3 regions of the Streptococcus rupicaprae genome follow, and region 1 is predicted to be linked to each of the others. Evidence: predicted binding sites of a transcription regulator. Region 1 holds the regulator's gene; each other region holds the start of a gene.

Region 1 (7,654 bases):
CTAAAATAACTGGAACAACTAATTTTTCCTTAACTAAGTTCTTAACCGCTTGAAGAATACGAGGTTCTTCCCCTTCTGGAAGGACAATTTTGACCTCTTTATTCACTAAACGGGACTTCATATTGTTAAAGATTTGCATGAGAAACTCCTTTTAATTTACTTGGAACCATTCTTCAAAGATCAAGGTCTTGGCTAGCGAGCTAAGAGTGCTCCCAGAAGCAAGTACCAATCTATGAATAATAGCCCTTAATATATCTATTATACTCCTTTTTCCTCCAAAAGTGTTAAAACAGCTCGGAAATCTTGTGGCAATGAACTGTTTAAGCTGATTTGTTTCCCTTTGAAGGGATGAAAAAAGCTTAGATGGTGGCAATGGAGGGCTTGCCGATTTATGCCATCTGCCAAACTGCCACCGTACAGATCGTCCCCTAAAAGTGGCAATCCCAAGTGGCTAAAATGAACCCGAATCTGGTGGGTGCGTCCTGTCAGCAGACGAATATCCACTAGATGAATTCCTCCTTCATAGGAAGTTAAGCGCTCATATGCAGTGTGGGCGTATTTGCCAGAAGGATGGACACAGCGCGTTATAATAGAAGCCTTATCACGCGCAATTGGTGCGATGATGTCTCCTTGATCCTCTAAGAGAGCATCTCCCTTAACCAGAGCCATATAGCGCTTTTGAATCTGTTTTTTCTGTAGTTGCTTGTCCAGACGGGCATGCGCATAACCGTGTTTGGCAAAGAGCATCAAGCCACTCGTGTCCTTGTCTAGGCGCGTGACGATGTGGACCTGCTGGTTTTCATAATGTTGCTTGACATAGTAGGCCTTGACAAAATTGGCGATGGTGTTAGAGTGTAAGACGCTTGGTATAGAGGCCACACCAGCCGGCTTATCAATGACCATAAAATGCTCATCCTCATAAACAATCTGCAGAGGTTTTTCTACCGCCTGCAGATTTTCAAAGGCTTTTTCAGCTGGGATATCGATGGTCACCCTATCCCCGATGTCGAGAAGATAGATGGCATTTTGAGGCTGATCGTTAACTAGAATATTGCCACCAGCAAACTTAATCTTGGCAAGGAGCGCCTTAGACACCTCATGTTTTTTGAGAAAGGTCTTTACCTTGACGTGCTCATCTGCAATAAATTCAAACCTCATGATTCCACATCTCCAATAAAGGCGTCCTTGACCCGCTCCCAGAAACTGGTATGCCTTGGTGTGGCTACAAAGTGAATCTTGGCCTGATCGATTTGGAAACCGACTGCTTCGATATTGTCAAAAACATAGGTTTTATTATCAACAGAAAGGCTATAGCGGTCATTGTGTTTGGGCAGGATAGCAATCTTATCCTTCTTAGGAATCACGACAGAGGACCCTAACGTCCGATAGACCCGATTGTTGAGACTAGCAATTTCTGCTAGCTGCAGGGCCTCAATAGTTGGATGCAGAACTGCACCTCCTAGGGATTTATTGTAGGCTGTTGATCCTGTCGGGGTAGAGATAGACAAGCCATCGCCTCTAAATTGTTCAAAATGGACTTGATTGATCATGACATCGGCCACCATGGTCTTGGAAAAGCGTTTCAAAGTAGCTTCATTTAGCGCCCGATAGACTAACTTATCTCCATTTTTTTGCTGCAAAATCACCCGCAAAACAGGGTATGAAACCCGTGCACCGGTGTCCATCTTGAGGTTTTCAATCAACTCCTCCACCTCATAGTCCCGATAATCCGTATAGAACCCCAAGTGGCCCGTGTGAACACCGACAAACCGAACCGTGTTCAAAAGATGCTCGTACTTGTGAAAGGCTGATAGGAGCATGCCATCGCCTCCAATCGAAATCACGATATCGGGTTGCTTGCTGGTCAGGATAAAACCAGCCTCTTTCAAGCCTGTAAATAATTGCTCATAAACGGCCTCGCTTTTAGGATTGCGACTGGCCATCATGGCAATCCGTTTTCTACCTGTATACTTCGTCTGTGTCATCACTATTTCCTACACCATCATGTAAGGTCGGATAGACAGGATCAAAGAGCAATTGTGCCTCCTGAATATCGTCCCGAATTTTTCCCATTTCCTCGTCTAGCTGATTGGCTATTCGGGCCGTTAACTCCAAGCGCTCTTTGATTTCCTGAGGAAATTCTCCCCGATACTTGTAATTCAAAGAATGCTCAATGGTCGCCCAAAAATTCATGGCCAAGGTCCGGATTTGAATCTCCGCTAAAATCGTCTTCCTCCCAGAAATGGTCTCCACAGGATACTCAACAATCACATGGTAACTCCGATAACCACTGGGCTTTTTGTAATTGATATAGTCACGTTCTTGGACAACAGTCATATCCTTGCGCTGACGGATGAGCTCAATGACCTCTTTGACGTCATCAACAAACTGCACCATGACCCGAACACCTGCGATATCTGGAACCTCTGTCTCCATGTCTTCCATGGCAATCCCACGAAGTTCCATTTTTTCTAAGATACTCTCCACCGATTTGACACGTCCTGTGACAAATTCAATCGGGGAATGTTTGTTTTGCTTACGGTATTGCTTGCGAATGCCCCGCAATTTGATTTTGAGTTCTCCAACTGCCTGAATATAAGGATCCAAAAAATCTTCCCAGTTCATGATCATTTCCAGCCTTGTCTTTTCTTGCTTTTTGAGATAAAATATCTTCAATGTGCCTATTATAACATAAAATAAAAGGAAACGGACATGAAACAAATAGAAATCGAATACAAGACCCTTCTTGACCGAACTGAGTTCGACCAACTCACAGAAACCTTCTCCCATGTGCCCGTCTTCAAGCAGACCAATTACTATTTTGATAGACCAGACCGGGCCTTGCGTCAGGCCAAGCTTTCCCTCAGGATTCGGACCCTAGTAGACCGAGCGGAATTAACCCTTAAAATTCCACAAGACATCGGCAATCTGGAGCATAATCTAGACCTCAGCCTCCAAGAAGCCAGAGCCATGATCGCCGACAATCGTCTCACAGCCAATCGCTTAACTCAACTCTTGATCGACCGTGGTTTTGACCTGTCTCAAATCGGTTGCCTGGGCTCTCTTACCACCTACCGCAGAGAAGTTGCTCTTCCTATCGGTCTTTTAGCCCTTGATGAAAACCATTATGCTGGACAAGTGGATTACGAGCTAGAGCTTGAGGTTACGGACCCTGAAGCAGGCAAGCAAGCTTTCCACGACTTTTTAAAAGAGCAGCAGATTGACTTTAAATATGCTAAATCCAAGGTCGTTCGTTTTCTGAAGACCCTAGAATAAGCTCTGAGGGACCTGTCTTTCAAAACCCAATAATCAGCTAACCAGGCAGCCTCTGCGTTAGATATAGGAGGCCGTTTCGGTAAAAAGGCTATCGCCCCGACTAGAAACGAGCCGATTCATTCAGTCACTTCTCTGCGGTGGAGGCCTTAAATTATTCCTCTGAAAAACGATTTGAAGCCTGAAATTTATTCCTTTTTTTGGTAGAATGATAGTAACTAAGTTTTAAAGGAGTCCTATCTAATGGTCAAACCCTACCATGACAAACAGGTAAAGCTTTTTGCCCTCAATTCCAATCGTGAACTGGCTGAAAAAATTTCTCAAGATACAGGTATTCCCTTGGGAACTTTAGCATCGCGTCAATTTTCAGATGGCGAAATCCAGATCAACATTGAAGAGTCTGTCCGCGGAATTGATGTCTATATCATTCAGTCTACCAGTTTTCCGGTCAACAACCACTTGATGGAACTCTTGATCATGATTGATGCTTGTCGCCGAGCTTCTGCCAATTCGATCAATATTGTCATGCCTTATTTCGGCTATGCTCGTCAAGACCGTATCGCCAAGCAACGCGAACCGATAACAGCTAAGTTAGTTGCTAATATGCTGGTCAAAGCTGGCGTCAACAGGGTTCTAACTCTCGATTTACACGCTTCACAGATCCAGGGCTTCTTTGATATTCCAGTCGATAATCTCTACACGATCCCCCTCTTTGCGGAATATTGCTTTGAATTGGGATTAAAAGGGAGCGATGTGGTGGTTGTCAGTCCCAAAAATTCCGGCATCAAGCGTGCCCGTTCTCTAGCGGAATACCTGGACTCACCGATTGCCATTATCGATCACGAAGAAGATGATGCTGGCCGGCAAAAAGGGTATATTATCGGCGATGTGGAAGGGAAAATAGCTCTTCTGATCGATGATATTCTCAATACTGGTGTCACTTTTAGCGAGGCTTCTGCAACTCTGAAACGCGAAGGAGCGACTGATATCTATGCCTTTGCCAGCCACGGACTTTTTGCTAGCCATGCCGCTGACAAACTCAATCAAGCACCTATCAAGGAAATTATCGTGACAGACTCTGTCGCTACGAAAGAAGAAATTCCTGCTAATACCAAATACGTCACTGCTAGCCATTTGATTGCGGACGCCTTGATCCGTATCCACGAACGCAAACCAGTCAGCCCACTCTTTGCCTTCCAAAAATCCAAAAAAGCTAGCCACAAGGATTCCTGATGATTTATTTAGACAATGCCGCCACAACGCCTCTATCCCAATTAGCCTTGGATAAACTCTACGAGGTCAACAGAGACTGTTTTGGCAATCCCTCCAGTTTACATAGTCACGGGCGAAAGGCTGCACAAGTCTTGCGCCAGGCCAGACAAGCCATTGCCAGCCACTTAAAAACAGACCCAAACCGCCTCGTTTTTACATCTGGCGGGACAGAAGCCATCACCTTGGCTATCAAAGGCTATGCCCTAGCCCAACAGAAAATGAGCAAGCACCTGATCACCACTACCATCGAACACCATGCCGTTCTCCATACAGTAGAGGCACTGGTCAGAGATTACGGCTTTGAGGTGACCTACCTCTCGCCTAAAAATGGACAAATTTCAGCTCAGGATGTTGAAACTGCGCTACGGCCAGATACTATCCTAGTCTCTGTTATGCATACCAATAACGAGACAGGTTATCAATTGCCCATTAAAGAGATTGCTCAATTGCTCAGGTCCCATCCTGCTCGCCTTCATGTCGATGCTGTGCAGGCAATCGGTAAAGTTCCGATCTATCCAGAAGAGGAAGGCATTGATTTTCTTTCTGCATCTGGCCACAAGTTTCATGGACCAAAAGGCGTTGGCTTTCTCTATACTAATACCAATCGCCTCAAACCGCTCTTGGTAGGCGGTAATCAGGAAGATAAGCGCAGAGCCAGCACCGAAAACCTGGCCAGCATTGCCGCCATGGCTGAAGCCTTGACAGAGAGTCTATCCTCTTGGCAAGACAATTTAGCCCATGTCCGCCAGCTTAAAGAAGACCTGATCGCTGGCTTAGACGCTGCAAAAATCCCCTACTACCTCAACCAGCAAGAGCCTGTTAGCCCCTATGTCATCAATATCGGTTTTCCAAACCAGCTCAACGAGCGCCTGCTCATGCAACTGGATTTAGCAGGTATCTCTGTCTCTAGCGGTTCTGCTTGCACGGCTGGCAATATCGAACCCAGTCATGTCCTTGAAGCCTTCTATGGGAGCTCCAGTCCCAGACTCAAAGAAAGCATTCGCATTAGCCTATCATCCCACACATCTTCTGAGGACATTCAAACACTTATCGCAACATTAATCAACCTACTAGGAGAATAATCTATGGCTTTTACAGCATCTGTTCATCTAAAAAACTGCCCCTTTAGCTACGAAATAGACCCTAAAATCAAGAAGTATACCCTGCTTGATAATACCTTCATCCAAAATAAGCTGGGAAATTTTGAGCTCAGCCGTTTGCTGGAAGAAATTCCCAATTCTGGTGAGGGCTTCCTCCTGAAAATCATTATCAATAAAGACCTAAGCGGTTTTAAAATCAATATTACAGACAAATCTGGTCTGCGACTGGTTGACATCTTCAAACCAGGTGCCAATCCTGTTATCCAACAGAAGTTCTTCTTCCTCATGGATAGCCTGGTCGAACGCGATGTCTTCAATAAAATTGAAAGAAAGTAGGTAGAAAACATGATTACCATTACTTATCAAGATAGTTACCAACAAGAACGGACATTAGTCTACGATAACATGAATGCCTTTAGCCGTGCCTTTATGGGTTGTATTACAGTTCCTGATTACCTCCCTGTCCAAGATGTGACCATCAATGGCCAATCAATCGGTTACCAAGGAACTATTGGCGACCTCTATCGAGACATTTCAGCCATGGATTTGGAACAATACTCCTAAAAAGATAGTTTCTCAACCTTATCGATTCCGTAAAAAAAGCTATAAGCAAATTTTATAGCTTTTTCAGTTTGTCAAAATTGCATTTTTCACAAACTTTCACTAAAATAGAATCTAAGAGACTAAAGGAGAGACTAGAATGAAACTCGAAAAAGATCAAACAATTCCTCGCGCTACTGCTAAGCGTCTATCGCTTTACTATCGTATTTTCAAACGATTTAATGCTGAACAAATTGAAAAAGCATCCTCCAAGCAAATTGCGGATGCTATCGGTATCGATTCAGCCACTGTTCGCCGAGATTTCTCATACTTTGGCGAACTAGGCCGTCGCGGCTTCGGCTACGATGTCAAAAAGTTGATGAACTTCTTTGCGGATATCTTAAACGACAACTCGATTACCAATGTCGTTTTGGTTGGTATTGGTAACATGGGCCGTGCCCTCCTCAACTACCGCTTCCATGAGCGCAACAAAATGAAAATCGTCCTGGCCTTTGACATTGACCAGCACCCGCTTGTCGGCACGGTGTCGGAAGACGGTATCCCGATCTTGCCGATTTCACAATTGGCAGAAAAAGTTGAGGAAGTTAAGGCACAAACAGCTATCCTGTCTGTTCCAAGTGTTAAGGCCCAGGAAGTTGCAGACCAATTGGTTGAAGCTGGAATCAAAGGAATCCTCTCCTTCTCACCAGTGAATCTTTCCGTCCCCAAAGACGTAGTCGTTCAGTATGTTGACTTGACCAGCGAACTTCAAACTCTGCTCTATTTCATGCGAGAAAATTAAGGAATAAAATATGTCCCAACCTATCATCGGTATCACAAGTAATATTGAATACAATCCAGAAGACCGCAACTTCTTTCAGGTTTATGTGGCCAAAGGCTACGTGGAAGGGGTCCAAAAGGCCGGCGGTCTACCTCTAGTTCTGCCTATCGGTCAACCAGAGCTAGCTGCTGGCTATGCCCAAACCATTGATAAATTGATTTTAACAGGCGGTCAAAATGTCATGCCCCATTTCTACGGTGAAGAAAAAACCATTGAAAGCGATGATTACAGCCTGGGGCGTGATGAATTTGAGCTGGCCCTCATCCAAGAGATGGTCAAGCGGCGCAAGCCAATTTTCTCTGTCTGCCGTGGCACGCAACTGTTTAACGTAGCCATGGGCGGCACACTCCATCAAGAAATCAAGGAACATTGGCAGGACCTGTCAGCCATGCACCCTACCCATAGTATTTCCTTGCAGAGCCAAACCATTTTGGCCAAGATTTTTGGCCCTAGCCCTGCGATTAATTCTTTCCATCGGCAAGCCATCAAGGATCTTGCACCCAACTTAGAAGTCATTGGTTACTCTGATAAAGATGACATCATCGAAGCTGTGCAAGCCAAGGATGGTTACCCCTACTTAGGAGTCCAATGGCACCCAGAATTTATGATCGATCATCGAGAGGAAGAC
Region 2 (7,654 bases), on a different contig from region 1:
TAACATCATCACGAATCATAAATATTTAGCAAGAACTTTTTAAATAGAGCAAAAGCGCTTACTTATATATTTTTATTATACCTAAAAATTATTGCTTTGTCAATAAAAATTATGATTACAGTGCCCAGGGCAAATGCATGAAGAAAAGACGATTTCAGAAAGTGATTTCTTAGATAAGTAGTCCACTTTTTAGATGAAAGTTGGGGTGTAGTTTCTGTGGGATGAGCAGAATGGTGCAGATTATCGGAATGTTTTCAAGATTTTTTTGAAAAATGCATGTAGCTAGAAAATGCTTGCATGCATTTTCTTCATGTGTGCGACGTATTTTAAAGATAAAATCCCTTGCCAAACCACTCTTTTTTTGATATACTCAATAAGTTGTGAAAACAACAAATACTCATCTGAGATGAATCGTGATGCTGTTGCCCGTGTGGTGGCATTGCGAGTTGAGATCTCGGAGAGGTAGAAAAAACAAAAAGGAGAAATACTCATGGCAGTTATTTCAATGAAACAATTACTTGAGGCTGGTGTACACTTTGGTCACCAAACGCGTCGCTGGAACCCTAAGATGGCTAAGTACATCTTTACTGAACGTAACGGTATCCACGTGATCGATCTTCAACAAACCGTAAAATTGGCTGACCAAGCTTACGACTTTGTGCGTGATGCAGCAGCTAACGATGCCATCGTTTTGTTCGTAGGTACTAAGAAACAAGCTTCTGAAGCAATCAAAGAAGAAGCTGAGCGTTCAGGTCAATACTACATCAACCACCGTTGGTTGGGTGGTACCCTTACTAACTGGGACACTATCCAAAAACGTATCCGTCGCTTCAAAGAAATCAAAGAGATGGAAGCAAACGGCACTTTTGAAGTATTGCCTAAGAAAGAAGTTGCTTTGCTCAACAAGCAATTGGCTCGTCTTGAGAAATTCTTGGGTGGTATCGAAGATATGCCTCGTATTCCAGATGTGATGTACGTGGTTGACCCACACAAAGAGCAAATCGCTGTTAAAGAAGCTAAAAAATTGGGTATCCCAGTAGTTGCTATGGTTGATACCAACACTGATCCAGACGATATCGATGTGATCATTCCATCAAACGATGATGCTATCCGTGCGGTGAAATTAATCACTGCTAAGATGGCTGATGCTATTATCGAAGGTCGTCAAGGTGAAGACAGCGTTGTAGCGGTAGAAGCAGAATTGGCTGAATCAGCTGGTGAAGCAGAATCTATCGAAGAAATCGTTGAAGTGGTTGAAGGCGACAACGCATAATTTGTATTGTTAAAAAACGTAAGGGGCGGGCCCAGCCCTCCCCCTTTTTATAAAAATGGAGGACTAATAATGGCAGAAATTACTGCAGCTTTGGTAAAAGAATTGCGTGAAAAATCTGGTGCTGGCGTTATGGACGCTAAAAAAGCCTTGGTTGAAACTGATGGTGACATCGACAAAGCGATTGAGCTGTTGCGTGAAAAAGGGATGGCTAAGGCAGCTAAGAAAGCTGACCGTGTTGCTGCAGAAGGTTTGACAGGTGTTTATGTTGATGGCAACTTCGCAGCTGTTGTTGAAGTCAACTCTGAAACAGACTTTGTAGCTAAAAACGATCAATTCGTTAGCTTGGTTAAAGAAGCGGCAGAAGTGATTGCTAAAGGCCGTCCGGCGACTGATGCAGAAGCTCTTGCTTTGACAACTGCCTCTGGTGAATCTTTGGAAGCGGCTTTTGTATCAGCAACCGCAACTATTGGTGAAAAGATTTCCTTCCGTCGTTTTGCTTTGATTGAAAAGACGGATGACCAAGTCTTCGGTGCTTACCAACATAATGGTGGCCGTATCGGTGTTATCTCAGTAATCGAAGGTGGCGACGAAGCGCTTGCTAAGCAAGTATCTATGCATATCGCTGCTATGAAACCAACTGTTTTGTCTTACACTGAATTAGATCCGCAATTTGTTAAGGATGAATTGGCTCAATTGAACCACAAGATCGAACAAGACAATGAAAGCCGTGCTATGGTTGATAAACCAGCTCTTCCACTCTTGAAGTATGGTTCAAAAGCGCAGTTGACAGAGGATGTTTTGGCACAAGCAGAGGAAGACATCAAGGCTGAATTGGCAGCAGAAGGCAAACCAGAACAAATCTGGGGCAAAATTTTGCCTGGTAAATTAGATCGTTTCTTGCTTGACAACACCCAAGTTGACCAAGCCTACACCCTTCTTGCTCAAGTTTACATCATGGATGACAGCAAGACTGTTGAAGCTTACCTTGATAGCGTAGGTGCTAAAGTGGTTGACTTCAAACGTTTTGAAGTGGGTGACGGTATCGAAAAAGGGTCAAACGATTTTGAAGCAGAAGTAGCTGCAACCATGGCTGCTGCTCTTGGTAAATAATAGCTCTAGAATCATTGTTACCCTAAATAAGACAATTATTAAAAAGAATCTGATTCCTATTAAACTAAAAGAGGAGTCAGGTTCTTTTTCTTTGTTAGAGATAGAGGTTAGACCAATAGTCAAGAGTCACTAAAACATGACGGAGGCAGAAAATGAGCCTATTCTTTTGCGGACAGATAAGGTAGATTATGATAAGATAACTTGAGGGGGATACGGTAATGAGAAGAACAATTGGGATTATTGGAATGGGGGTTAGTGGCTTTGCGGTTTTATTAGCCCTGTCCCGTTTGGAAAAAGCAAGGTTAAAAAATCTGAGCATTATTTGTTTTGATGACCAGCTGCATTTTGGTAGGGGCATTCCCTTTCAAGAAGATATAGATTTGGCCTTGATCAATTCACCTGTTGATGATATTTCCTTTGACTATCGGGATATGTCGGACTTTGTGGCCTGGATGACAGACAATGGTTATGAGACATATCAGGACTATGTCAGTCGCTCGCTCTATGGGCAATATATGTCTGAAAGAGGGCAAGACTTGATCGACCAGCTGGGAGTAGAGCTTGTGCTAAGCCGAGTGGATGGGCTAACCTATCTGCAAGGGACGCAGCAATGGCAGGTGACGGTTGATGGGCAGGTTTATGAAGTAATCTTTGATGAGCTGCATCTGGCTTGTGGTGATCTACCGCCGATTGATCCCTATCAACTGGAGGGAAACTCAAACTATATAGGAGACCCCTACCCTCTTAAGGATCTTGGACAGGACCTAGGGGCAGCTAAGGAGGTTGCGCTTATTGGTACTGGTCTTGCGGCGGTGGATGTCTTGAAATGGTTGCTGAGCCAGCCTGAGACAACTGTGATGGCTTTTTCTCGGTCCAATTATTTTCCAACGGTTCGGATCTTGGCTGGTAAGCCTCTTCATTGGGAGGTTATGACAGATGCCAAGTTGGACCAATTATGCCAGGAAGCTCACTTTTCGTTCGAGACTTTCGAGGCCCTCTTGTTAGGGGAATTACAGGCGCTTGGATTTGAGGATTGGGCTAAGGTCTGTGAGACTTACTTAGGTCCAGGAATAGATGGTCTTGATTTGGCGAAAAAATACCCTGAAGAGCTTTATCAATTGCAACAATTGGCGTCTCGTGTGGCCGATTGGTTGACCGACCTCTGGCCTCTGATGACCAGATCAGATCGGAAAAAGTACCAGGATACCTATGAAAAAGAGATAATTAACCTGCGCAATCCCATGCCTGAAATTTCTGCTGAGGCTATTTTGGAGGCTAGTCGGAGTGGTCGATTGGGTCTTTTGGATCAGGTGACGGATGTTTCAGAGACAGAGCATGGTTTTAAGATTCAGGCAGAAACTGGAAAGGTCTACCATGCAGCCCATCTTATCAATGCGACAGGTTATCACCTCAAATCAAGTAACCAAGATAGGGCTACGGCTTTGCTGAGGGATTTACTTGATCAGCGGCTGATACAAATTGACGAGCAGGGAGGACTCAGCGTTCTAGCTGAAACCGCTCAGGTCATCTCGCCACGCTTTGGCCTTTTACCAACCCTTTTTGCGTATGGGGAATTGGTCAATGGGGTCATTTACCAGAATAACTCCACCATCAAAATCCAAAAAATCGCCGAGCGGGCAATCTGCTCTTCTCAGGGATCGAAAATCGACTGTTGAAGTTCATAGAATAAGGAATGATAAAGGCTTAGAAAAATGTTTTCTTGGCCTTTTTGCTGATTGCTTTTTCAGAGCATTGTTAAAAGTTGAACAAACCTTAAAGAAATTGTATAATAAAAATGCAGTGACCGTTAATTGAAAAGAAGGGAGGTCAGTTAGCGAATCGACGGCTCAGAAAATAAGAGACATATCTCTTGATAAAAATGAGGTGAAGAAATGAAAGTTTTTGCAAGTCCATCACGCTATATACAGGGAAAGAAGGTGCTATTTTCAAGTGCAGAGCATCTGACTAACTTAGGCAAACAGCCGCTCTTGCTATGCGATGATACCGTCTATCAAATAGTAGGAGAAGGTTGGATTACTTACCTAGAAGCAGAAGGTTTTAAAGTGACTCGAGTGGCCTTTAACGGAGAAGCTTCTGACAATGAGGTCAACCGTGTGGTTGCCATCGGAAAGGAAAGTCAGTCTGATTTTGTTATCGGTTTAGGGGGAGGAAAAACCATCGATAGTGCCAAGGCGATTGCGGACCTCCTTCAGGTACCAGTTGTCATTGCTCCGACGATTGCTTCAACGGACGCACCGACTTCCGCACTGTCTGTTATTTACACCGATCAAGGGGCTTTTGAAAAATATATTTTCTACTCTAAAAATCCAGAATTAGTCCTGGTGGATACCCAAGTGATCTGCCAGGCGCCACCGCGTTTACTGGCTTCTGGGATTGCGGATGCCTTGGCTACTTGGGTCGAAGCACGTGCAGTGATTCAAAAGAATGGCACCACCATGGCAGGTGGTCACCAGACGATTGCTGGGATTGCGATTGCCCAAGTTTGTGAGCAGACCTTGTTTGCGGATGGTTTACAGGCTATGGCCAGCTGTCAGGCGCAGGTTGTCACCCTTGCATTTGAGAATATTGTCGAAGCCAATACCTTGTTGAGTGGTATCGGTTTTGAGAGTGCCGGTCTTGCGGCTGCCCATGCGATTCACAATGGTTTTACAGCCTTGGAAGGCGACATCCACCATCTGACGCATGGGGAAAAGGTTGCTTATGGGACCCTGACCCAATTGTTCCTCGAAAATCGTCCTAAGGAAGAGTTAGACAAATATATTCACTTCTACCAGGCCTTAAATCTTCCGACACGGTTGGCAGAGTTGCATTTGGCGGATGCGGACTACGAGACCCTCCTCAAAGTCGGCAAGCAAGCCACAATTGAAGGGGAAACCATTCATCAAATGCCGTTTGAAATTACAGCGGACGATGTGGCAGCTGCGCTTTTAGCAGTAGACCGCTATGTGGAATCCTTGGATAACTAGTTGTTGTGAGGTTGGGACAAAAGTCCTAGCCTCTCAATTATTTTTTGAATAGTCATTCGAGACGCAGTGGTTGAGTGGGCTCTAATTCGCTAATTTCATCAGCTTTTACTGCCCTACTCAACTGTGCGGAGGTGGGAGTAAAACGGTCTGGGAAGAGACCGTTTTAGCCCGAACCCTAAAAATTAGGGAGGTGAGGGGAAATCGAATTCTGACGAATTACCGATTTTTGTCCTCCACACTCCCTCTGGTGGGGAGATGTCTTCACGACTAAATATATATTCAAAGAAAATCAATCTAGCCGAGGAAATGAAGTTGATGATAGAACTGGAGTTCATCGAAGTAAGTTGACAACGGCAATCTTTGATTTTCAAAGAGTATTACTCTGTTTTTGTGTGTATCCTGTCTTTTTTAGTGAGAAGGACATTCGGTTTTCAGGCTTAGAACGAAAACAGCCTTCTTAAGTCTTAGCGCCTTTTTCCTTTTCAAAAGGTCATATTTTCGGTATAATAATAGTCAAAGATAGTCAGAGGAGGTAACCTATGGAGCCGAAAAACACGACGGACAGTATCGAAGCCTACATCAAGGGACTGTTAGCCAAGGCTGGTTTTGTTGAGCTTAAACGCAGTGAAATTGCAGCTTCCTTTCAGGTGGTGCCGAGTCAGATTAATTATGTGATCAAAACCCGATTCACGCAGAGTCGTGGCTATGTTGTGGAGAGCAAGCGTGGTGGCGGAGGCTATATCCGGATTGATAAGATTGATTTTTCAGACCATCATCATCGCCTAGAGGGCCTCAGGTTAAGCCTTGGGGAACAATTGAGCCAACAGGTGTTTACGGATATTATGCAAATGCTCTATGAGCAAGGCTTGATGACCGAGCGGGAAGGCAATTTGCTTTTGGCGATTAATACAGACGAAGTCCTCGGTGAGAATGCGCCTGTGATTCGAGCGCGGGCACTGAGAAAGATTATACGACAACTAGATAGGAAAGAGTGAGTATGAAGTTATCACACGGTATGAGAGTGGCTTGGGAAGACGGTCAAATTCTAGCCCAGCGTTACGGTTGCCAGGCGGTTGAATCCTGGCATGTTTTGTTGAGTTTTATCGGAAATCTGGAGTCGGTTGCTGGCGCCAGTTTGATGGATTTTGACTTTGATTTTGACGACTATGATCGTGCCATCTACAAAATCACTGAAAAAGAGATGTTAGAAGAGGTCGCAGACTTTGATGTCCTCCCTCATTCCAAACGCTTGAAAGCCTTGACGGCCTTTGCAGAGTCCATTGCCCAAAGCCTTAAGGCCAAGGAGTTGGGAACGGAACACCTGCTTTTGGCCATTATTCTAGATGGTTCTTCTGTGGCCAGCCGTGTACTAGAGGAAGTTGGTTTTACGGCTGGTCAAGTAGAGAACGAGCCTTCTTTGGTGGACCTGCGTAAGAATTTGGAGCAAAAAGCTGGAATTGGCAAGGCACAGATCAAGGCCATCCGTGCCATGATGAAGGGCCAGGCCAGCAGCAGACATCAGGCTCCGAATATGATGGGCATGCCTAGCACGCCGAGCGGGGGTCTGGAAGACTACACCAAGGACTTGACAGAAGCAGCAAGGCAGGGGCTCTTGGAACCTGTTGTTGGCCGGGACGAAGAAATCTCTCGAATGATTCAGGTGTTGAGTCGAAAAACCAAGAACAATCCTGTACTGGTCGGTGCTGCTGGGGTTGGAAAAACGGCTCTGGCCCTTGGGCTTGCTCAGCGGATTGCTAAAGGAGAGGTTCCTGAGAGCTTGGCTAAGATGCGAGTGATGGAATTAGAACTGATGGCAGTGCTTGCTGGAACCCGCTTCAGGGGTGATTTTGAGGAGCGGATGAATAATATCATCGAGGATATTGAAGAGGACGGTCAGGTCATTCTGTTTGTGGATGAGTTACACACCATCATGGGCAGTGGCAGTGGCATTGACAGTACCATGGATGCGGCCAATATCCTAAAGCCAGCCCTATCGCGCGGAACCCTGCATATGATTGGCGCGACCACCCAAGAAGAATTTCAGAAACACATTGAGAAGGATTCAGCCCTATCTCGGCGGTTTGCCAAAATTGTCGTAGATGCTCCTTCTGAGGCAGATGCCAAGTCTATTCTATTAGGGTTACGACCGGCCTACGAAGCCCACCACAGGGTTTCAATCACGGATCAAGCCGTCGAAGTTGCGGTCCGCTATGCCAAACGCTACTTGACTAGCAAAAATCTGCCAGATTCAGCCATAGACCTCTTGGACGAGGCGGCAGCAACT
Region 3 (7,654 bases), on a different contig from region 1:
TGTTCCAATCGTCAAGACTGTCCTTGATGGCATCGAAATCATTGGTTCTTTGGTTGGTACCCGTAAGGATTTGGAAGAAGCCTTCCAATTTGGAGCAGAAGGTAAGGTTGTTCCAGTTGTTGAAAAACGCCCAGTAGAAGATGCTGTTGCGGTCTTTGATGAAATGGCTGCAGGCACGATCCAAGGTCGTATGGTATTGGACTTCACCCACTCACACTAATTTAAAATGTCAAAACCCGAGCAAGCAGTAAAAGGCTTGTTCGGGTTTTGTCTGTTCACTTTATTGGCACTAGTGGTTCTCTGCAAGGGAAAGAATCTACTTGGGAATGTGGTCTGGTCGTTTAAGGAATAAATAGTCAAAAAGCGATTGATTACGACTGGTATTGGATCAAGTCAGACCTTGATTGGGTGTAGGTATTCTTGCTTCAGGGATGAGTTGCGTTTAGGGGAAAATAGTAAAGACATGAAGGGGTATTTGAACATCTCTAAATACTGAAAAATTAATTAATTTAGTCTACAAGGATTTTTATCAATCTTGCATATATTTATTGATTGCACTAAATAAAGTTGGTATAATAAATAAAAATAGTAATTTCAAAGAAATTTAGATTTATCTAGGAGATTTATCATGAGAAAATCCTTAAAACATATACCTATTCTACTGATTTCGGCTAGTTTAGGTATCGCGGTACCGATGTTGTCTACAGACTTTCCAGTCAATAAAGTTTATGCTGAGGAAATCAGTGTTGCTGGAGAGCAAGAACAACGTCAAGAAGCAATAAGAGAAGTGCAAAATAAGCGAGATGAGGTTTTAGATAAGCTTCGGCAGCTGACTGGAAATGAAGAAGCGAAGTCTATCCTTGATCAGCGGTTTTATTGGTTGGCAGACTTGAATAATGATTCGGAGTTGGTGGCTCATTTGAATAAACGATTGAAACAGTTAGATACAGAATTGTTTAAGATAAGCCTACTTGAAGAAGTTTATAATCGCCTGAAAGCTTACAATGAACAAACTCAATCGGAACAGCGTTTCAATTTTTTAGACCTTTATCGGGGAGTACCTTACATTGAACAAGAACTGCCACGTTATTCTTTTGCAGAAGTAGGCATGTTGGACACAGAATTACTAGCTCAATTGAATTGGTTGGCTGTTCTTAACGATGAGACAAGCCTTATTCGTTATCAGCATAGTATCTTATCTCGTTTGACGACATTAGAGGCGTCCATTGAAGAGTTTAAGCCCGTTCGTGACAAGTATAATGAACTTATTCGTTATTTCAACAATCAACCTGAGGAGGTCCGCAAGCAACAGTATCATGACTTTATGGCAGATGCTGTACAGAAGTTAAGCTACACCGTAAGCTATAAAACGTCGTTTAGTCCAGCACATGCTGAGTCGGGCTATATTGGGGAACAAGCTGAAGTTTTAAATCGTCTCAATCGTTTGGAACATCGCATTAAAGGGCAGCTCCTCACTTCAGACCAACTTCAGCGGATTCAAGCTGAATTAGATCAGAAAAAAGCTGACAGTATAACTAAATTGCAAACACTCCCTCATATTAATTTTAAAGGGAAGCCTGAACTACTGGATGTGAACGATTACCGTTATACCACAGTGGGTTCTAGTAATGCTCAGCATTTGCCAGAAGAGATTACCGCAGAAGAGGCTGAAGCTTTTAAAGCTAATAAATTAGAGAATTGGGATAAGTTGCTATATCAAATGACGCTGATGAGTGATAGATTGGAAGCACTTAATCAATTAAATGACCGCTACCAATTAGGACATGAATATGACTTTACCTTTGTGACAGAAGTTCATGCATTCGAAGCTAAACCAGTGAGTCCAATGCCTAGTCGAGTATTGACGACAGATGAGTTTATTGCTGAACACATTTCAGTGAGTAAGCACTATCTTAGGGATATTGAGAAAGGTATTCATCTGATTGGTTATGAACCGTTCACGGATGAGTCTTACCTGAATCAGTTGGCAAACCTCGCTGATCAGAAACTGGCGTTTTGGACGAAAAAACTTGAGACTGAACAAGAATTGGTGACAATTTATAATAAAATTATAGATAAAATTAATCAACTCCCTAAAGAGCAACGTCACAAAGTTTGGTTGGAATTGATTTATCCCAAAAAACATCGTATTACCTACTTGGTTGATGCCATTGCTTTGGAATCGGTGACGGATGAGGCAAGTCTGACAGTTGAACGTTCAGAGATTTTAGAACTTTTGACGATATTTGAGTCTAGACTGGATGGTTTATTGAACAAATCAGAGCAACAACCTCATCAGACAACGCCTTCAGAAGATACAGAGACTGCTTCTAGCAAACAAACGAGTCCAAAACCTCAGAATTCCTCTGGAACAAATACTGTTAATCAGGGGAATTCTCAGAGTAATCAGGGGTTGACGTCATCACCAACTCGTGCAGAGAGCAGGAGAACCTCGGCGATCATTTCCACCGATTCAGCAAATTTAAGGACCAATTTAAATCAGCAAGCATCCTCAGGTTCGACGAATCTTGGCTTCATAAATCCTCGAAAGGGAGATATATCAGATGATAGACAGTATTCTTCGCAGTTATCTCCGAGGGAAATCTCAATTTCTTCTAGTCAGACAGAAGGTGGACAGTCAGCCCAGTCAGTTTTGTCTGACGCTAAAGTTAGTAACAAGAAAAAAACTCTACTTCCTAAAACCAGTGAAGACAAGAGTTGCTTGATTTTTGCCGGTATAGCCCTGCTCGTAGTTAGCCTTGGTCTGATAAAGCCCTCTTATCGACTATAGTATAGGATAATTTGCTAAACGATTGCTGTACTTGCCCTCAAAAATTGGATAATTTACTTAGTTAAAGGATTTAGTTCTGTATTGGGCAGGACTAAGTCCTTTTAGTCTTGTTCGGTTTTTGTCTGTTTATTTTATTGATAGAGATTCTCCAAAACCTCTTGAAACCATTTTCAAAAAATGTTAGAATTGAAAAAGAGACAAGAAATCGCTTCCAAAGATTGTGAAAATAAAAACTTTTGAAAAAGGAGGTGACCAAATAGAAAGGGGGAGTAAGGAGGAGAAAAAACCTCAAAAAAAGATTGTGAAACATGTTGAAAACTATTTACATTTTTTTGGAAATGTAGTACAATAATATTGTGAACAAATTAACAAACTCATAAAAAGGAGTCTATACATGAGTGATAAAGCAAAAAAAGTTGCTGTAGAAGATGTGAATCAAGCGATTGATACCTTGGTTCAAAAAGGGCTAGTTGCCTTGGACGAAATGCGCAAGCTCAATCAAGAGCAAGTGGACTATATTGTTGCGAAAGCTTCTGTAGCTGCCCTTGATGCCCATGGTGAATTAGCCATGCACGCCTATGAGGAAACAGGGCGCGGTGTTTTCGAAGATAAAGCAACTAAAAACCTCTTTGCCTGTGAGCACGTGGTGAACAACATGCGTCACCAAAAAACAGTGGGGATTATCGAAGAAGATGATGTTAAGGGTTTGACCTTGATTGCTGAACCTGTCGGAGTTATTTGTGGTATCACACCAACAACAAACCCTACTTCAACAGCGATTTTTAAGGCTTTGATTTCCCTTAAAACACGTAATCCAATCATCTTTGCTTTCCACCCATCGGCTCAAAAATCGTCAGCGCATGCTGCTCAAATCGTTCGTGACGCTGCCATTGCTGCCGGTGCTCCTGAAAACTGTGTGCAGTGGATTGAAACCCCATCTCTTGAGGCAACTAACGCCTTGATGAATCACCCAGGGATTGCCACTATTTTGGCAACTGGTGGTAATGCTATGGTTAAGGCGGCCTATTCTTGCGGTAAACCAGCTCTCGGTGTAGGTGCGGGTAACGTTCCAGCTTATGTTGAAAAATCAGCTAACATCCGTCAAGCGGCACATGACATCGTGATGTCTAAATCCTTTGATAATGGGATGGTGTGTGCGTCTGAGCAAGCAGTCATTATCGATAATGAGATTTATGATGAGTTTGTCACAGAATTCAAGTCTTACCACACTTACTTCGTCAACAAGAAGGAAAAAGCCCTTCTTGAAGAATTCTGTTTCGGTGCTAAAGCCAACAGCAAAAACTGTGCCGGTGCGAAACTCAATCCAGATATCGTTGGGAAGCCAGCAGCATGGATTGCGGAGCAGGCAGGTTTCTCTGTACCAGAAGGGACCAACATCCTTGCTGCAGAATGTAAAGAAGTTGGTGAAAACGAGCCATTGACACGTGAGAAATTATCGCCTGTTATCGCTGTTTTAAGAGCTGAAACACGTGAAGACGGTCTTGAAAAAGCGCGTCAAATGGTTGAATTCCATGGTCTTGGACACTCAGCTGCCATCCATACAAAAGACGAAGACCTCGCCAAAGAATTTGGTGGCATCGTGCGCGCTATCCGTGTTATTTGGAACTCTCCTTCTACCTTCGGTGGTATCGGTGACGTTTACAATGCCTTCTTACCTTCATTGACTCTGGGTTGTGGTTCATACGGCAGCAACTCAGTATCTGGTAACGTTAGTGCTGTAAATCTCTTGAACATCAAAAAAGTAGGAAGACGTAGAAATAATATGCAATGGTTTAAAGTTCCTTCAAAAACATATTTCGAGCGTGATTCGATCGAATACTTGCAAAAATGTCGTGACGTTGAACGCGTTATGATTGTGACTGACAAAGCCATGGTTGAACTTGGATTCTTGGATCGTATCTTGGAGCAACTTCATCTTCGTCGTAACAAGGTAACTTACCAAATCTTTGCTGAAGTGGAACCAGATCCAGATATCACCACCGTTTATAAAGGTACTGAGCTCATGCGTACCTTCAAACCTGACACAATTATTGCTCTTGGTGGTGGTTCTCCGATGGATGCAGCTAAGGTTATGTGGCTCTTCTACGAACAACCAGAAGTGGACTTCCATGACCTTGTTCAAAAATTCATGGATATCCGTAAACGTGCCTTCAAGTTCCCAGAACTCGGTAAGAAAACGAAGTTTATTGCCATCCCAACAACATCTGGTACTGGTTCTGAAGTGACCCCATTTGCGGTTATCTCAGATAAAGAAAACAACCGTAAGTATCCAATCGCTGACTACTCATTGACCCCAACCGTTGCTATTGTTGACCCAGCACTTGTCATGACCGTGCCTGGCTTCATCGCGGCAGATACTGGTATGGACGTCTTGACCCATGCGACAGAAGCTTATGTGTCTCAAATGGCTAATGACTTTACAGACGGTTTGGCTCTTCAAGCCATCAAGATTGTCTTTGAATACTTGGAGCGCTCTGTGAAAGAAGCGGACTTTGAGTCTCGTGAGAAAATGCATAATGCATCCACTATGGCTGGTATGGCCTTTGCCAATGCCTTCCTCGGTATTTCTCACTCCATGGCGCATAAGATCGGTGCTCGCTTCCACACGGTTCACGGCCGTACCAACGCCATTCTCTTGCCATACGTTATCCGCTACAATGGTACACGTCCTGCCAAGACTGCGACATGGCCTAAGTACAACTACTACCGTGCGGATGAGAAGTATCAAGATATTGCAAAATTGCTCGGACTTCCAGCATCAACACCAGAAGAAGCTGTGGAATCTTATGCTAAAGCGGTCTATGACCTTGGTTGCCGCCTCGGTATCGAGATGAACCTTAAGGCTCAAGGTGTGGATGAGGACGAACTGAAGAAATATTCTCGTGAATTGGCACTTCTTGCCTACGAGGACCAATGTTCTCCAGCCAACCCACGCTTGCCAATGGTTGACCATATGCAAGAAATCATCGAAGATGCTTACTACGGTTATGGTGAGCGTCCAGGCCGTCGCAAATAATACGTGACTCCAACCTAGCTAGAGAAATCTGGCTAGGTTTTCTTGGTGTGTGTAGGCCAAAAAATTGTTAGAAAGACAAGGTTGCTTGCAGCAAAGAAATTGCTCAAGGTTTATGAAACCATAAAAACCCTAGCGCTTGACTGTTGAAACAGCAACGCTAGAGTTTGGCTTAAAACTTGTCTGGCATTTGTTGTGTAGCTTCCATAGAAGCGATAGTCCTACTCGGAAGTTTAGATCATTTAGGGCAAAGGAAAGAGTTTAAGAGTGATGAAAGCTACGAGGACCACAATAGTTGCACTGATCAGGGCAAACATTAGGACAATGAGAGGTTTCTGATAAGGAGCCTTGGCTTTCTCTTCTCGTTTCTGGAGAGAGTCTAGCAGATGACCGTTAGAAACAGCCAGGATCTCCTTATAGGTTTGGACATCGTACTTATTTTTAAAACGCTCAATGCGGTTGGCAAAATAGATAGTTGGAAGGAACTGTAGGACGAGGATTAAGACTCCCCACCATTCTAAAAAATAGACAAGAGGAAAACCAGTGAGCATCATGCTAAGCATGCCAATTAGCATGAAGTAGGTATCTTTATCGAACTGCTTCGGTTCAGAGTGTTGAACGATGGTTTTCATTTCTTCAAGATCTCCTTTGATTAAGTCATCAAGGCTCACCTGAAAGATCTGACTGAGTAGGATTAGGCTTTGCACATCGGGATAGGTATGATTATTTTCCCAGTTGGAAATAGTCTGCCTTGTCACGTAAATCTGTTCAGCCAAATCTTCTTGGGAGAGCTTAGCAATTTTACGGTAATGGACTAGGTGTTGTCCGAGTTTCATGAGGCCTCCTTTCTGTTTCCAGTATAACGAATAGGACTAAAATCGGTCTATCAAATGTCTTTGACATTTGACAATTAGCTATATCAGATTATATCATAGCTTGACAGTTCCTTGACAACCTTGTCAAGGAACTGGTTGAGACTAATAAGAAAAGGGAAAAATTCCTTTTCTTACTAGTTTAAATCCCCTATTTTTTATGATAAAATAAGACAACACTGATCTTTTGAAAACCCATCTGTGGTTGAACTCAGAGAGCTGTTTGAACAGATAATAGATGTACTAGAGGAAAGGAATGCCAATGAAACTTCAAAAACCCAAAGGAACCCAAGATATTTTGCCAGGTCAGTCTGAACGTTGGCAATATGTCGAAACAGTGGCGCGTGAGACGTTTGCCAGCTACAATTATGCAGAGATCCGGACACCGCTTTTTGAGCATTACGAGGTTTTTGCCCGTTCGGTTGGCGATACGACTGATATCGTGACCAAGGAAATGTACGACTTTTACGACAAAGGCGACCGACACATCACCTTACGCCCAGAAGGCACCGCGGCGGTGGTTCGCTCTTACGTGGAGAACAAGCTCTTTGCACCAGAAGTGCCAAAGCCAGTCAAGGTCTATTACATGGGATCTATGTTCCGCTATGAACGCCCTCAGGCAGGACGTTTGCGTGAATTTCATCAGTTTGGGGTGGAGTGCTTTGGCTCCAGCAATCCTGCGACGGATGTAGAGACCATAGCCATGGCCTATCAATTTTTTAACCAGCTGGGAATCAAAGATGTGGTCCTCCACCTCAATACGCTAGGAACACCGGCCAGCCGTGCCAAGTACCGTCAGGCCTTGATTGATTACCTAACCCCTCTGAAGGACCAACTGTCCAAGGACAGCCAGCGCCGCTTGGAGGAAAATCCGCTGCGGGTTCTTGATAGCAAGGAAAAAGAAGACAAGGTGGCAGTGGAAAATGCGCCGTCCATCTTGGACTACTTGGACGAGGA

Evidence for each region. Region 1 encodes Rex, which represses fermentation and respiration genes when NADH is low (regulators of the CRP and FNR family bind a similar motif). Its sites were predicted from a motif close to TTGTGAANTANTTCACAA; they were not measured.
Region 2: the regulator Rex is predicted to act here: its motif matches at 4,136-4,153, upstream of ABID29_RS06840 (glycerol dehydrogenase).
Region 3: the regulator Rex is predicted to act here: its motif matches at 3,146-3,163, upstream of adhE (bifunctional acetaldehyde-CoA/alcohol dehydrogenase).

Annotation. Positions count from the first base shown of each region.
Region 1 is NZ_JBEPLO010000003.1:26,041-33,694, forward strand. It holds gene pta (phosphate acetyltransferase) at 1-139, opposite strand, end outside; gene ABID29_RS01800 (RluA family pseudouridine synthase) at 259-1,158, opposite strand; gene ABID29_RS01805 (NAD kinase) at 1,155-1,985, opposite strand; gene ABID29_RS01810 (GTP pyrophosphokinase) at 1,960-2,631, opposite strand; gene ABID29_RS01815 (CYTH domain-containing protein) at 2,713-3,276, shown strand; gene ABID29_RS01820 (ribose-phosphate diphosphokinase) at 3,517-4,506, shown strand; gene ABID29_RS01825 (cysteine desulfurase family protein) at 4,506-5,627, shown strand; gene ABID29_RS01830 (DUF1831 domain-containing protein) at 5,631-5,981, shown strand; gene ABID29_RS01835 (DUF4649 family protein) at 5,991-6,209, shown strand; gene ABID29_RS01840 (redox-sensing transcriptional repressor Rex) at 6,346-6,987, shown strand; gene ABID29_RS01845 (gamma-glutamyl-gamma-aminobutyrate hydrolase family protein) at 6,998-7,654, shown strand, end outside.
Region 2 is NZ_JBEPLO010000013.1:45,513-53,166, forward strand. It holds gene rpsB (30S ribosomal protein S2) at 491-1,273, shown strand; gene tsf (translation elongation factor Ts) at 1,343-2,383, shown strand; gene ABID29_RS06835 (FAD/NAD(P)-binding protein) at 2,602-4,059, shown strand; gene ABID29_RS06840 (glycerol dehydrogenase) at 4,276-5,370, shown strand; gene ABID29_RS06845 (CtsR family transcriptional regulator) at 5,910-6,365, shown strand; gene ABID29_RS06850 (ATP-dependent Clp protease ATP-binding subunit) at 6,368-7,654, shown strand, end outside.
Region 3 is NZ_JBEPLO010000018.1:7,817-15,470, forward strand. It holds gene adhP (alcohol dehydrogenase AdhP) at 1-220, shown strand, start outside; gene ABID29_RS08150 (hypothetical protein) at 629-2,791, shown strand; gene adhE (bifunctional acetaldehyde-CoA/alcohol dehydrogenase) at 3,186-5,828, shown strand; gene ABID29_RS08160 (helix-turn-helix domain-containing protein) at 6,068-6,661, opposite strand; gene hisS (histidine--tRNA ligase) at 6,960-7,654, shown strand, end outside.